Regions from separate parts of the Gordonia insulae genome, predicted to be linked through region 2. Evidence: riboswitches for the same ligand, from Rfam matches in the RefSeq annotation. Region 2 holds a riboswitch; the other holds the start of a gene.
The links. Region 2 has a riboswitch for cyclic di-AMP ahead of D7316_RS01160 (C40 family peptidase). Riboswitches for the same ligand answer to the same signal wherever they lie in the genome.

Region 1 (7,797 bases), 2.2 Mb from region 2:
GTTCGCCGAGATCACCCGCCGCGACCGCCTGCACGACGTGCTCGACGGCCTCGCGGCGGCGCGTCGCAGCGACCTGCGGTCTGTGAAGGTGAACGCGGTGCTGGCCGGGCACGACGACCTCGACCGACTGCCCGATCTCCTCGCCTTCTGCCTCGAGCAGGGCTACCAGCTGCGCATCATCGAACAGATGCCGCTGGACGCCGATCATCGGTGGGACCGTTCGACGATGGTCACCGCAGACGAGATCCTCGCCGCGCTGCGGACGCGCTTCACCCTGCTGCCCGACCCACGGCCACGCGGAAGCGCTCCCGCGGCGACCTGGCTGGTCGACGGCCATGATCTCGACGGCGACCCGGCCCGGGTCGGGGTGATCGCATCGGTCACCCGACCGTTCTGCGGTGACTGTGACCGCACCAGGCTGACCGCCGACGGCGCCCTGCGCAATTGCCTGTTCGCCCGATCCGAGACCGATCTCCGCGCCCTGCTGCGCGGTGGCCTCGACGACGATCGCCTCGACGCCGCCATCGCCGATCTCTGGCGCGGCAACGCGTGGGTCAAGGCAGCGGGTCATGGTGTGAACGGTCCGGAGTTCCATCAACCCGACCGGCCGATGTCGGCCATCGGGGGCTGACACCCGATGCAGATCACCATCCGGTACTTCGCTGCCGCACGCGCCGCGGCAGGCACGGAATCGACGGTCGTCGACGTCGACGACGACGCGACCCTGGGGCAACTCGAGACGACGCTCGCCGGCACCAACCCGGACCTCGAGCGCGTGCTGGCACGGTCGTCGTATCTGCGGGACTCGATCGCCGTCTGCGATCGGGCCGTCCGATTGGGCCCGTGCAAGACCCTGGACGTGTTGCCCCCGTTTGCCGGTGGCTGACGCCACATCGCGCGTGTGAGCTTCCTCACATAACGGGACGATAACGAGATGGACACAAGTCGACTATCGCCCCGTGAGCAGGGATGACTCCGAATCTGGGTCGAAAGACCCATTCTGGTCCCGAAAATCGGCTTGCCAACAACGTGATTCGCGCACGCAGACGTCGTACTGTGACTGAACGACGCCCTCGGGGGTCACAAGCAAGTAACCAAATGCATAACGTCCCGTCGGCCGCGCCGAACCTCGCTCCGCTACGGGACGCACCTGAAACATCTAGGAGCGAGGACGGGGGACCCACCCTCCGTACAGAGACCGGGCATCGGATCACTGCGACACCGATTCGATGTCCTTGGGGTTAAGTCCCGGCGTGATTCACGTCAGGCCGAGACCGGGCACCTCTCGCCCGAACCCGACAGCTGACTTCGTAGGCGCGTGGAGAGAGGAACACCACCATGTCCGGACGTCATCGCAAACCGACGACAGCCACGACCACCAAGACCCTCGCCAAGGTCGCTCTCACCGGAGCCGTCCTGGGCGGCGGAGCTGCGATGCTGGGCACCGGTTCGGCCAACGCCGCCACCGACGCCGAGTGGAACCAGGTCGCCCAGTGCGAGTCGGGCGGCAACTGGGCCATCAACACCGGCAACGGCTACCAGGGCGGCCTGCAGTTCAGCCCGAGCACGTGGGCCGGACACGGCGGCACCGAGTTCGCCCCGAGCGCCGACCAGGCCTCGAAGCAGGAGCAGATCGTCGTCGCCGAGCGTGTCCTGGGCAGCCAGGGCAAGGGTGCATGGCCGGTGTGCGGCACGGGCCTGTCGGCCTCGACCCCGCGCAGCGCTCCCGAGCAGGCTCCGAAGCTGCAGCTCCCGCAGCTGCCCGCACCGTTCAACTGGGGCGCGACCCCGGAAGCCAAGAGCACCGGTGACGTGAAGAAGCAGCTCGACACCGCGGTGGACAAGGCGCACGAGAACGGCAAGATCTCGCCCGAGGTCAAGAACCTCTGGGAGATGGCTGCCAAGAGCGGTTACGAACTCACCCCGGATCAGATCAACCTGTTCAACCAGAACAAGGACAAGCTGCCGACTCCCTGAGTCGCAGCAGTCACCGTCGAGGTGACGCCGGCCGGTCACGGCCGGCGGACCGACGGGGAATATGGCTGATGGCCCCAGTTCGAAGGGTCCCGCACGATGTCAATCCGTGCGGGGCCCTTTTCCATTCTCCGAACGGTCCCGCGACGTCCTCCCGGGACGGCCTCCCGGGACGTTCACCCGTGACGTTCAGTCGCGGCGGGTGAGCACGTGGCGTTCGCGCAGTGGCAACGCCACCCACATGACCAGGAACACGATCAGCGCGGCGACGGCGGCCGCGATGGCTGCCCAGCCGCCGAACACGATGTCGAAGATCACGGTGACGACCCCGGTCAATGCGACGCCGAGCAGCCCGATGCCGATCAGCGTGAGCAGGTGAGCCCGATTCACCAGCCGGTCGACGGCGTGACGTCGGAACAGCATCCGATGCAGCGCCACCGGGGAGATCAGCGTGATGGTGGACAGCACGGCGAACACCAGGCTGATCACGAAGATGTGCTGCTGACGCGGGGTGAGCTCCTCGAAGCCCTCCTGGAACGGGATGGTCAGCATCAGACCGGTGAGGATCTGCCCGCCGGTCTGGACCACCCGCAGTTCCTGCAGGAGGCTGGCCCAGTTCCGATCCAGGCGCTCGGCCCGGGTCTCGTGCCGTTCCGGCTCCGCGCTGTCCCCGGGCGGCCCGCTCACGCCGAACCCACCCATTCATCGGTGCCGTCGCCGAAGAACTGATGTTTCCACACCGGTAATTGCGCCTTGACCTCGTCGACGAGTCGCGCGCAGGTCTCGAAGGCGGCCCGTCGATGATCGGCGGCGACGGCCACCACGAACGCCACGTCACCGATGGCCAGATCACCGACGCGGTGCGAGACCGCCACCGCCCGTACGCCGGTGGCCTCGGCGGCTATCGTCTCCACGACCTCGGCCAGCACGGTCGGCGCGGTGGGGTGGGCCGAGTAGACCAGCCGGGTGACGTCGCGTCCGCCATCGTGGTTGCGGACCGCGCCGACGAAGCCGACCACCGCCCCGGCGCTGCCGCCGGCGGCGTCCACGACCGACGCTTCGTGGTCGGCCAGGTCGATCGCCGACTCGGACAACGATGTTCGAACCACCCGCGCGACACGGTCGGGCATCAGTGGTCACCTCCGCGGATCTGGTCGAGTGCGTGGTCGAGGACGCCGTCGAGCACCGACAGCCCGTCGCGTACGCCGCCGGTCGAGCCCGGCAGGTTGATCACCAGGGTCGACGCCGCCACGCCGGCCACACCCCGCGACAGGATCGCCGTCGGCACCTTCGGGAGGCCGGCCGAACGGATTGCGTCGGCGAGGCCGGGGATCTCGACGTCGAGCAGGTCCCGGGTCTCCTCGGGTGTTCGGTCCGTCGGCGAGAGTCCCGTGCCGCCGGTGGTGACGACCAGATCGGCCTCGGCGTAGATGCCTGCCCGCACCGCGTCCCCGACGGGTGTGCCATCGGAGACGACGATCAGCTCCTCCACGACGAAGCCCCGCCCGGTCAGCCAGTCACTGATGATGGGCCCCGTGCGGTCGGTGTACTCACCGCGGCTGGCCCGGGTGGACGCCACGACGACACGGGCGACCCTCGGTCGGTCGGGGGTCGACGGGTCAGTCACGCCGCCACGTCCCCGACTTGCCGCCGGTTTTCTCGAGTAGTCGGATGTCCCCCATCGAGGCGCGGCGATCGACCGCCTTGACCATGTCGTGCAGGGTCAGGCCGGTGACGGCGACCGCGGTCAGCGCTTCCATCTCCACGCCGGTCTGTCCGCTGGTCGCCACAGTCGCGGTGACGTCGATGTGATCGTCGGCGACGGCGAAGTCGATCTCGACCGACGACAGGGCGAGCTGATGGCACAGCGGGATCAGCTCGTCGGTTCGTTTGGCGGCCATGATGCCCGCGATGCGGGCGGTGGCCAGCACATCACCCTTGGGTAGACGGCCGTCGCTGAGCAGGCCGATCACCTCAGCGGTTGTCCGGAAGGTACCGCCGGCCACCGCGCGACGATCGGTGCGGGTCTTGCCGCCGACGTCGACCATCCGAGCCGCGCCGGTCGAGTCGATATGACTCAACCCCGTCTCGGTCGGCCCGTTCGCCTCGGTACCGGACACCGGCAGCGTCAGCGGTTGATGACCGTCTTCGACTGCAGGAACGGCAGGTCGTCGAGCGGCAACGGGAACTCGGTGTCGCCGAACGGCGACAGTGCACCGGACAGTCCGGCGGCGAACTCCGAGACCGCGTGCGCGTGATCGCCGTCATCGGTCTTGGGCCAGCCGTTGTCCACGTACTTCTTCTTCTCAGCCACGCGCTCATTGTGCCATGTGGCCTCGACGGCCGTGCCGGGGAAACCACTCCGGTCGTGCCGCTCAGTAGAATCGACCGAATGACTGCAGATGACCAGGGCGGCAGCCTGGCCGACGACCTGGCGCTGCGCACCGACGACGAGCTGGTGGAGCTGCTCACCGCGCGCCCGGATCTCGCCTCGCCCCCGCCGGCCGGGACCGGGGTCCTGGCCTCGCGCGCCCTGTCGGCGGCGTCATCCGCGCTGGCCGGAGAGGATCTCGACCTCCCGGCGGTGGCCGTTCTGGAGCAGGCCATCGCGTTGGGCACCGAGCCGTCGGGCCGCATCCCCGCGCTGACGAGCGTCACCGCGATCGTCGAGAAGCTGTCCGGCCGTGCGGTGAAGAGCGACATCGTGGACCGGGTGCACCTGCTGCGCGACCGCGCCCTGCTCTGGGGTCCCGACGATGCGCTCCGATCCGGGGCGCACGCCCCGGGGGCACTGCCGTGGCGGGCACACCACCTCACCGGACCGATCGCCGACCGGAGTGCCGACGAGCTGCGCGCCACCCTGGACGCCCTCGACGACCGTGAGCGCGGCCTCCTCGAAACCCTGTCCCGCGGTCCCGCGCTCGGCCGCAGCCGCGACGCCGCACCCGACGCCGACCCCACCCAGCCGGTCGCCCGGCTGATCGCCGCCGGCCTGCTCGCCCGCATCGACGACCAGACCGTGGAACTGCCGCCGACGGTCGGTCAGCTGCTGCGTGGTGAGCCGCCGCTGCGCACCGACGATCTCGGCGCGCCGCAGCTGCACGATGACGCCCGGAGCCGGTTCAGCGCATCGTCGATCGACGCCGCCGCCGGCGGCGAGGCGCTCGAGCTGATCCGGCACGCCACCACACTGATCCGGGTCCTCGGGGCGACACCGGCCGCCGTACTGCGCTCGGGTGCGCTCGGGGTGCGCGAGCTGCGCCGACTGGCGAAGGTCACCGGACTCGACCAGCAGCGCATCGCCTTCATCGCCGAACTGCTCGCCTATCTGCGTCTGATCGACGCCGGGTTCCCGGATCCACCACCCGCATCGGACACCGGCGAGCAGGCGTTCGCGCCGACCACCGCCGCCGACACCTGGTTGCACCAGTCCCCGGACCGACAGTGGCTCGCGTTGCTCGGGGCGTGGCTGGAGATGCCACGCCGAGCATGGCAGGTCGGCGAACCCGATCGTGACGGCAACGCATTGGCGGCGCTGTCCGGCGAGCTGCACGACGCCTACGCACCCGTACAGCGTCACGCAATCCTCGAGACCCTCGCCGGGGGCACCCGGGCGGCACCGGTGGCGACCGATGCTCTCGTCGCCGCCCTGCACTGGCACCGTCCTCGGCAGATCCGTCGCTACTCCCGACATGTTGTCGACGAGACACTCAGGGAGGCAAGGGAACTCGGCGTGGTCGCGCACGGCGCGCTGACCACCGTGGGACGCGCGGTCCTCGACCGGACCGACGACGAGTCCGACGCGGCGGTTCTCGCCGCGATGCGCAAGGCACTACCCGAGCCGGTCGATCATTTCCTCACCCAGGCGGACCTGACCCTCACCGTCCCGGGGCCGATGACCCCGGAGCTCGCCGAACAGGTGGAACTCGTCGCCGACCTCGAATCCGGCGGTGCGGCATCGGTGTACCGGGTGTCGGAGAACAGCGTGCGCCGCGCCCTGGACGCCGGCCGCAGCAGCAGCGAGCTGCTCACCATGTTCACCGCGCACTCCCGGACGCCGGTCCCCCAGTCGCTCACGTATCTGATCGAGGACGTCGCCCGCAAGCACGGGCAGTTGCGGGTGGGCGTCGCCGCCGCGTTCGTCCGGTGCGAGGACGCCACCACCCTGGCCGCCGTGCTGCGCAGCGAGGCCGCCGAGAGCCTGGCACTACGCGCGCTCGCACCGACCGTCGCGGTGTCGCAGGCCGACGTCCGCGACGTCATCGATCGGCTGCGCGCCGCCGGTTTCGCACCGGCGGGCGAGGATTCGTCGGGCACCCTGGTCGATCTGCGGGAACGCGGGAGCCGGGTCACCGTCGCGCGTGCGCGTCGTCATGCACAGCCACGCCGGCCCGCACCGTCATCCGACCAGCTCCGTACCGTGATCGCCCGGCTGCGTTCCCAGGACCGGGCCGCCTCCGCACGCCCGGCCTCCCCCGCACAGTCCGCGTCCCCGGTCCGCGCATCCGGCGGCGGCGAGTCGGCGACCGCCCTGATCCAACTGGCGCTGCGGGTGAACCGTCGGCTGCGGGTGGACTATGTCGACGCCCACGGATCCGCCAGCCGACACGTCGTCTCACCCCGCACCCTCGGCGCCGGTCAACTGATCGCCGTCGACTCGGGAACCGAAGAGGAACAACACTTCTCGTTGCATCGGATCACCAGTGTCGAACTGTTGGAGACCTGACGGCACACGGCATGCCGGTCGTCGTGTCGAGATCACCGACGGCCCAGGATAATTCGTTCGCCAATACCCGCCGCGGGGCCGTACGGTTACCGGGGCCGTCGACCGACGGGCCGCACACCGAACAAGGAAAGATCATGAACACCCGCTTCCCCGTTCCCCTTTCGGGCGCTTCCGCCTCGACCCTGCTGTGGGCCGACGAGGAGTCGATCGAGCACGAGGCCCGCGATCAACTGCGGCGTGTCTCGACGCTGCCGTGGGTGCACGGGGTCCGCGTGATGCCGGATGTCCACGTGGGCAAGGGCGCGACGGTCGGATCGGTGATCGCGATGCGCGACGCGGTCTGCCCGGCCGCGGTCGGCGTGGACATCGGCTGCGGTATGGCCGCCGTCCGCACCGATCTCGTTGCCGCCGACCTGCCCGATGACCTGTCGGGCCTGCGGTCCGCGATCGAGGCGGCGGTGCCGGTCGGGTTCGCCGCGCACAAGCGCCCGGTGAACCTGCGGCCGATGCAGGTCGGCGGCGGATGGGGCGACTTCTGGGCCCGCTTCGGTGGCCTGCATCGCGGTGTCCGCCAGTTGGATACGCGTGCACACAAGCAGCTCGGCACCCTGGGCGGCGGCAACCACTTCATCGAGATCTGCCTCGACGACGACGGCGCCATGTGGATCATGCTGCACTCCGGATCCCGCAACATCGGCAAGGAGCTCGCCGACCGGCACATGTCCGTCGCCGCGTCACTGCCGCACAACGCCGATCTGCCCGATCGGGATCTGGCGGTGTTCCTGTCCGGCACCCCGGAGATGGACGCCTACCGTCACGATCTCGACTGGGCGCAGGAGTACGCCGCGCGTAACCGTCGGGTCATGCTCGCGCTGGTGTGCGCCGCGGTGCGGGAGACCTTCGCCGACCGCGTTGTGCGATTCGACGACCCGATCAGCTGTCACCACAACTACGTGGCCACCGAGCACATCGACGGCCTCGAGTTGCTGGTGACCCGTAAGGGCGCGATCCGCGCGGGCGACGGCGAGCTCGGCCTGATCCCGGGCTCGATGGGTACCGGCTCGTATGTGGTCCGCGGGCTCGGGTCGGCGGAGTCG
Region 2 (7,797 bases):
GGAGGTTGGCGCCGTGACAGGTGATGCACGAGGTCTCGTACAGCTTCTTGCCGTCGGCGATCAGCGCGGCGTTCGACTCGTCGGCGACCGCGACCTGAGGCTTCGGGGTCAGGACCGATGCCAGGACGCCTGCGGCCACCAGGCCGACCAGCAGCAGCAATGTGCCGCTGGCACGTCGACGGAGTTTGCGTCGTGACTTCGCCTTGCGCGCGCGCGTGGAGGCAGAGTTGCCGGACGGCGAGCCGTCGGCCGTTCCGGCGTCGTCGCTATCCGACGGTCGCGGTGGAGATGAACTCATCTGTGACTCTCTACTAAGCGGACGGACTGTTGTGCAGGTGACTGCCCGACGGGGCGGTTACCTGATGAAGTAGATGGTGACGAAGAGACCGATCCAGACGATGTCGACGAAGTGCCAGTAGTACGACACCACGATGGCCGCAGTGGCCTGCGCCGGTGTGAATTTGGACAGTTTGGTGCGGATCAGCAAGAAGATGAAGGCCACGAGTCCGCCGATGACATGGAGACCGTGGAATCCGGTGGCCATGTAGAAGACCGAACCATAGGCGCTCGAGCTGAGCGTCGTCCCCTCGTGCACCAGGTGGTAGTACTCGTACGCCTGGCCGGCGACGAAGAACGAGCCCATCAGGAACGTCAGGACGTACCACCGGCGGAGACCGAAGACGTCACCACGTTCCGCGGCGAACACGCCCATCTGGCATGTCACCGACGACAGGATCAGAACGGTCGTCACCGGGATCGCGAGCGCGAGGTTCAACTCCGTGGGTTCGGGCGGCCAACCGATCGACGAATTGGCCCGCGCGACGAAGTACATCGCAAAAAGTCCAGCGAAGAACATGAGCTCACTGGACAGCCACACGATGGTGCCGACGCTGACCATGTTGGGCCGGTTCAGCGAGTGCACGCGCGAGGTGATGGCTGTTCCTGAGGTACCTACAGCGCTAGTCACAAAGTGAAGTATGACGGTTCGTAGTAAGCGCTGACCACTTGGGTCACCAAATTGGCCGAAGTATTTCTCCCGACCCAGGTGGCGGGCCTGCCGCCGCCCTCGTCGGCGTGTCCCGAAGCGTGGTTTGCTGGGGGTGTGAACGGCGATCGGAACGTCTCGCGGGCGTCGATGTCGGGCCCGCGTGACCTGAACGGGAGAGCGGTGACACCGGGCCGCTGGGAGCGTCTGCGCAATCGGCTTCCCGGGGGTGCGCGCGGACACGATCCACTCGACGTCGCGGAGGCGGATCTCGTCGTGGTGGCGGAGTCCGACGATGAGGCCGCCGCGAGTTCGTCGGTGCTCGACGCCTCCGACTGGCGCCCCGACGACGAGGTCGTGCTGCGCCATGTTCTGCGCCTGCCCGGCGACCGGGTCGCCGATGCGGTGGCCACCGCGGCACTCGACGGCTACGGACGGGTCGATCAGGCGCGGCCCGACGAGCGTGCCTCGGACACCGTGACGCTGGGTCTCGCCCGCGTCCAGCTCCTCGACGCGATGCACCTGGCGCAGGAACGTTCCCGTATGGCCAGCCTCGGTTCGCGGCACGGGGGAGTCGTCCTGCGGTGGCAGGTCCTGCAGCGCCCGGTCGCCGGGTAGGCGCGGGGCGGGACGGACCGATCTTCTGAGCAGCTCTCGGGTGGCACTACTGTTTGCAGCGTGAGCAGCACACAGACCTCCTTCAGCTGGCCGCAGATCCTCGGGCGTGTCACCGACGGCATCGACCTCTCCGTCGAGGAGGCCTCCTGGGCGATGAACGAGATCATGAGCGACGCCGCGACCGGTGCGCAGATCGCCGCGTTCGGGGTCGGCGTGAAGATGAAAGGCGCCGCGCCGGCGGAGTTGCGTGGACTCGCCTCGGCGATGCTCGAGCACGCCACGCTGGTCGAGGTCGCGGGAACCTGTGTCGACGTCGTCGGGACCGGTGGCGACCGATCGCACACGGTGAACATCTCGACCATGACCTCGATCGTGATCGCCGCTGCAGGCGTTCCGGTGGTCAAGCACGGCAATCGCGCCGCATCGTCGAAGAGCGGTGGTGCCGACGTGCTGGAGGCGCTCGGGATCGACATCACGCTCGGCGCGGCGGATGTCGCCCGCTGCGTCGAGGAGCTCGGGATCGGGTTCTGTTTCGCGCCGGTCTTCCACCCGGCCTTCCGCTTCACCGGGCCCCCGCGCAGTCAGATCGGTATACCGACCGTGTTCAACGTCCTCGGGCCGTTGACCAACCCGGCGCGTCCGCAGCGCGGACTCATCGGCTGTGCGTTCGTCGACCTGGCGCCGGTGCTCGCTCAGGCGTTCGCCGAGCGCGGCAATTCGGTGCTCGTCGTGCGCGGCGACGACGGCCTCGACGAACTGACCACCACCACCACCTCGACGGTGTGGCAGGTGGTCGACGGTGAGGTCCACGAATTGACCCTCGACCCCACCGACCTCGGTATCGGCCGGGTCGAACTCGCGGCTCTGCAGGGCGGCGACGCCACGGTCAACGCCGCGATCGCCCGCGACCTCTTCGCGGGCACCACCGGGCCCGTCCGCGAGGCCGTCCTGCTCAATGCCGCGGGTGCGATCGTCGCTTTCGAGCAGACGTCGGCGATGAGCAGCGCTCAGCTGACCGACGCGATGGGCAAGGCGACGGCACGCGCGGCGGCGGTGGTCGACAACGGCGACGCGACCCGGTTGCTGGACCGGTGGGCGGCACTCAGCACCGAGCTGGCCGCTGCGGCTCGCTGATCGATCACCGGTGAGCGGGGATCACTCCTCGCCGATGGAGAAGCCGCCCTCCACATCCGAACTGGAGTAGCTGCGGAACGCGATGTGGGTGGCGCTGTGCGAGACACCGGGCAGCCGGTTGATCTTCCCGGTGACCACATCCGCGATCTGCTCGTGATCGCGGACCTTGATCTTGGCGATCAGGTCGACGTCGCCGGCACACGAGTACACCTCCGAGACGCCCGGGATGTCGGCCACTGCCTGCGCGGTCTCCGGGATCTGGTGGACGTCGGCGTGGATCAGGACGATGGCGGTGATCATGGTTGACACAGTAGTGCGCGCCCGGCCGCGATCCGGGGCGCATTCGGGGGTGCGTTCGGGCGCCGCGCCGCCGTCGGCCGTCGGGAGGCGTCAACCGGCACGCCGTGGGGCCGTGCGGGCGGCGTGCGCGGTCTGCGACCACGCCGACCATCGCTCGGCACAGGCGCCGGGCAGGGCGAACGGTTCGGAGGCCGAGACGATGCGTGCCCCCGGCTCGGTGACCCAGCGATACAGCAGGCCCGCCTCCTCCGGCGCCGCGCCGAGCAGCGGCCCGTCGTCGGCCACCACCGTCTCCGCTGCGGCGACGAGGGTGGCGGCCACCGGCATCGGCGCCACCCCGCGGCGCGCCACCCCCGCGCTGGCCAGCCGTCCGTGCCGGATCACCGCCAGTTCCCACCCGCGGTCCTGATCGGGCCGGGCCACCACCAGTTCCGCGATGCGGCACAGGGCGGCGAGTCGCTGGCAGCGCGCGAGGGCGTCGATGGTCGCCGACATCCGATCCCGGTGTCGTGCCGCGCTCTCGAACATCTGGGCGTCGGACAGTCGGATCAGCCGGTCGGTGAGCACGGTGAGCACGTCGTCGGAGTCACCGGAGAGCAGGTCGCGGACCGCGGTGACCCGGGGCAGATAGTCCGGGAGGGTCTGCGGGAGGTCCGATGCGGCATTGCACCCGCCGATCTGCGGCCCACCCACCGACTCCGATCGACACCAGTGATGCGACGCCGAACCCAATCGTGTTGTACAGCTGCGTAATCCGGCCGCCTGACCGATGAGGTCGGCGATGGTCGCGGCGGTCGTCCGGTTGCCGATGGGACCGAGGGCGTCCTCGGTCGGCGTGCGGGAGACCTTCAACCGCGGAAAGCGTTCGCCGGTGAGCACGATCCACCAGCCGCGGTGGGGCTGGGTCGATCGGCGGTTGTAGGCGGGCGCGTGGGCGGCAAGCAGGCGCAGTTCGCGGACGCCCGCCTCGAGCGCGTGGGCACACTCGACGTGATCGACGCGGGTGGCCAGGTTCACCATCTCGCCGATCCGTCGTCGGGGATCGCTGCCGGTGAAGTAGGAGAGCACCCGACGGCGGAGGTCGACGGCGGTGCCGACATAGAGGACCTCGTCGGACGGTCCGCGGAACAGGTAGACACCGGGGCGCGCCGGGAGGTCGCGGGCCAGGGTGCGTTTGGCCCGCAGTCGCGGGTTCGACCGGGGTAGGTAGGCGGTGAGCTCCCGATAGGTCCCGACTCCCTGGTTGCCGACCCGCTCGAGCAGCCGGTGGAAGACCTCCACGGTTGCGCGGGCGTCGTCGAGGGCACGGTGGGTGGGCCGTACGGAGACGTCGAACAGGTCGGCCAGCGCCGACAACCGGACCGTCGGTGCCTCGTCGCGGGTGAGGATGCGCCGGGCCATGGTGACCGTGCAGAGACTCGCGTTGAACGGCCAGTCGATGTCGAGCCGGGCCGCGTTCTGGCGGAGGAAGCCCATGTCGAACCGCGCGTTGTGGGCCACCAGGATGGCACCCCGGGCGAACTCCACGAACGACGGCAGCACCTGCGCGATGGTCGGAGCGTCGCTGACCATCGCCTCGGTGATGCCGGTGAGCGTGACGATCTGGGGCGGGATGAGCCGGCCCGGATCGACCAGGGTGGCGAACTCGCCGATCACCTCTCCGCCGCGGATCTTCACCGCCCCGATCTCGGTGATGCGATCCTCCGTCGGGCTGCCGCCCGTGGTCTCGAGGTCGACGACGACCAGGGTCGTGTCGAACAGCGAGCGGTCCGTGTAGTCGTCGCCGCCGTTCTCGAGGTCGGCGAAGGTCAGTTGACCGCCGACCGATTGTGCTGTGAACCCCACGGACCGAACATTAGTTCGATGTAACGACAGATTCTGGTGTGACAGGCGGGAAAGCTGGGTTCGGGATCGCGGAGACGCGTGACTGTCGGTGCCCCTCCCTAGTCTCCCTTGCATGTGACGCACTGAGCCGAAAGCCCGTGATTCGGCCCGGCGACATACCACCAGCACGCAAGTGAGATGGAGATCACAGATGTACATCGACTGCCAGTCCTGCCCGGGTCGCCCGGCCGCCTGTGACGGATGCATGATGCAGGTACTGTTCGACGCCCCCAACTGCGAAAACCCGACCTCCGAAGGTGGAGGAAAGGTTACGAAAACCACCCGTTCAGGGGACGCCGAGATCGACGCCGCGATCGATGTGTTCGTCGCCGCTGCGATGGTCTCCAGTGCGTCTGCAATATCTGCAAGAAATGGAAAAACTGCAGCTCAGGGCGTAGTTTCCGGCCGCAATCTGCGAATTCTGCGGGCCGGGTGACCTGACCTGGAAATTCGTTGCCTCAACGCTCGGTGGACAGACCCGCATCAGATTTCGTAACCTTTCCGAGACCTTTGCAGAGCGTCCCGCTCCAACAGGAGTGGTCTGGATAGGTCACCGCTCAATCGCCTTCTGGGCGAACCGGGGAACCACCAGTTTTCGGAGCGATCCGAATCGGGGTGAATCGCGCATGCCCGCCGACGTTCACGCGTCGTGTGGACCTACGCGTAGGGCCATTCTTCCGGCCCGAACCCGACAGCTAACTCGGTAGGCGGTCGAGGGAGAGCAAGGAGAAGTCGCTTCGTGGCCAAACATCGTTTGGAACAGCCCAACCGCGGCAGCAAGGTCGCCAAGCGTGCGGTCGTGGCCGGGTCGATCACCGTCGGCTCGTTCGCCGCTGTCGCCGGACCGGCACTCGCCGCGCCGGTGCACGTGCCCAACGTCGGCACATTCGAGCTTCCTGGGGTCGATACGAAACAGATCCCCCAGCAGTTCCAGGAACCCAAGGCACCCGCCGCGAAGGCCACCCCGGCCGCGAAGTCGCCCGGCGCCAACGTCCAGATCCCGAACCTCGGTTCCTTCACCGTGCCGGGTCTGAACGACAACCAGATTCCGCAGCAGTTCAAGCCCAAGGGTGGCGGAGCCATCTTCGGCGCACAGCCGACCGCAGCCCAGAAGGCCGTGCGCGTGGCCGAGAGCAAGATCGGCGCCCCGTACGTCTACGGGTCCGCAGGCCCCAACGCCTTCGACTGCTCGGGTCTCGTCTACTACTCGTACAAGCAGGCCGGCAAGACCATCCCGCGCGACAGCTACGGTCAGCTCGGCGGAGGCACCCCGGTGGCATCGCTCGCAGCGGCCAAGCCGGGCGACGTGCTGATCTTCAACGGCGGCGGCCACGCCGGGCTCTACGTGGGCAACGGCACCTTCGTCCACGCGTCGACCTCGGGTGTCCCGGTGAAGCGCGACAAGGTCAACAACTGGTCGCTCACCGGGATCCGGCGCTACTGAGCGTTCGGGCCGATGACGATGTGAGGTCTTAGTTTGGGCGGGTCACGCGAATGTGCGTGATCCGCCCAAACCACACACCCGGGAAACGGGATGATGGTCCAGACGGTCCATCTCCGAACCGGGTGGTCGGGGGGAAAGCGGTGGAGGAGAAGTGACAACCGTGGTTACCAGTTGGTCGGCCGCACGGAAGCGGTCGGTTCCCGCGATACTCGTGGCAGCGGTGACGGCGCTCGTGGTCTCCCTCTGCCAGTTGGGCGCGACGGCAGGCGCCGGCGATGCCACGGCGGTGCCGGTCCGGACGCCGGATCAGCTGCTCGTGCAGTACAAGAAGCTGAGCGACGACGCCGAGAAGTCGACCGAGGCGATGCACAACGCGCAGATTGAATACGACAAGCAGCGACGCATCGTGGCGACCGCGAAGAAGGCCTCGTCGACTGCGGATCGCACCCTCGTCTCCACGCAGCAACGTCTTGACGGCTATCAGGAGCGGGTCGACTCCGTCGTCCGCGCCAGTTACAAGGGCGCCCGCGTCAACCGCCTCTATGCCGTCCTGGTCAGCGATTCCCCACAGTCGCTGCTCGACCAGATGTCCGGGCTGGAACTGATCTCACGTCAGGCCGCGACAGATCTCAAGGGACTCAAGGAGGCCCGCCGCAAGACACTTGCGGCGAAGACCGCCGCCGACAAGACCGCCACCGAGGCGACCACGGCCGTCGCCGCCGCGGAGAAGACGCGCGGCGAGCTCCAGGCGAAGCAGGCCAACCTGCAGTTGCAGGCGATCCAGATCCGGGCCGTCTACCAGTCGATGACCGGCAAGCAGCTCGCCGCCCTGCGCGGACCCAAGTTCGACTTCGACCCGCGCTTCGTGCCCAAGGGCACCGCACCGGCGCTCGTCGCCGTCCAGGCCGCACTCACGCGAATCGGCGATCCGTACGTGTGGGGGGCGACCGGTCCCAGCTCGTTCGACTGTTCGGGTCTGATGGTCTGGGCCTACCGCCAGGCCGGCAAGACCCTGCCGCGCTCCAGCGAGGCGCAGAACAGCGGCGGCCAAGCGGTCGACCGCGGCAACCTGCGGCCCGGCGACCTGATCATCTACTACCCGGACGCCCACCATGTCGGGATGTACGTCGGCGACGGATACGTCATCCACGCATCCACCTTCGGTGTGCCGGTGAAGGTGGTGCCGCTCGACGAGGCCGGACCGTTCAGCTCGGCGCGCCGGTACTGATACATGTCCGCAATGGCACCCGCGTGAAGGGTGCGACGGGGTGATCCGTCCGGATCGCATGTGCCGGTCGGCCGCGGTGTGTTCCGGACTGGTCGTCGCCGCGGTGCTCGCCGGATGCGGAGGTCCGCAGGAGTCGACGTCGGCAGACCCGAGCAGCAGCACCCCCACGACGACATCGGTCAACGTCTACGAGCAGCAGCGCGC

Region 1: linked by a shared signal. The riboswitch ahead of D7316_RS10805 (transglycosylase family protein) and the one ahead of D7316_RS01160 (C40 family peptidase) in region 2 are both predicted to bind cyclic di-AMP.

The regions. Positions count from the first base shown of each region.
Region 1 is NZ_CP033972.1:2,387,049-2,394,845, forward strand. It holds gene moaA (GTP 3',8-cyclase MoaA) at 1-631, shown strand, start outside; gene D7316_RS10800 (MoaD/ThiS family protein) at 638-886, shown strand; cyclic di-AMP (ydaO/yuaA leader) riboswitch at 1,138-1,333, shown strand; gene D7316_RS10805 (transglycosylase family protein) at 1,339-1,977, shown strand; gene D7316_RS10810 (DUF6328 family protein) at 2,164-2,661, opposite strand; gene D7316_RS10815 (molybdenum cofactor biosynthesis protein MoaE) at 2,658-3,104, opposite strand; gene D7316_RS10820 (MogA/MoaB family molybdenum cofactor biosynthesis protein) at 3,104-3,601, opposite strand; gene moaC (cyclic pyranopterin monophosphate synthase MoaC) at 3,594-4,100, opposite strand; gene D7316_RS10830 (hypothetical protein) at 4,103-4,288, opposite strand; gene D7316_RS10835 (helicase-associated domain-containing protein) at 4,367-6,700, shown strand; gene D7316_RS10840 (RtcB family protein) at 6,835-7,797, shown strand, end outside.
Region 2 is NZ_CP033972.1:221,962-229,758, forward strand. It holds gene qcrC (cytochrome bc1 complex diheme cytochrome c subunit) at 1-298, opposite strand, end outside; gene ctaE (aa3-type cytochrome oxidase subunit III) at 356-967, opposite strand; gene D7316_RS01135 (hypothetical protein) at 1,103-1,603, shown strand; gene trpD (anthranilate phosphoribosyltransferase) at 1,664-2,737, shown strand; gene D7316_RS01145 (Lrp/AsnC family transcriptional regulator) at 2,759-3,037, opposite strand; gene D7316_RS01150 (DEDD exonuclease domain-containing protein) at 3,128-4,882, opposite strand; gene D7316_RS01155 (hypothetical protein) at 5,127-5,357, shown strand; cyclic di-AMP (ydaO/yuaA leader) riboswitch at 5,466-5,646, shown strand; gene D7316_RS01160 (C40 family peptidase) at 5,661-6,365, shown strand; gene D7316_RS01165 (C40 family peptidase) at 6,517-7,593, shown strand; gene D7316_RS01170 (hypothetical protein) at 7,634-7,797, shown strand, end outside.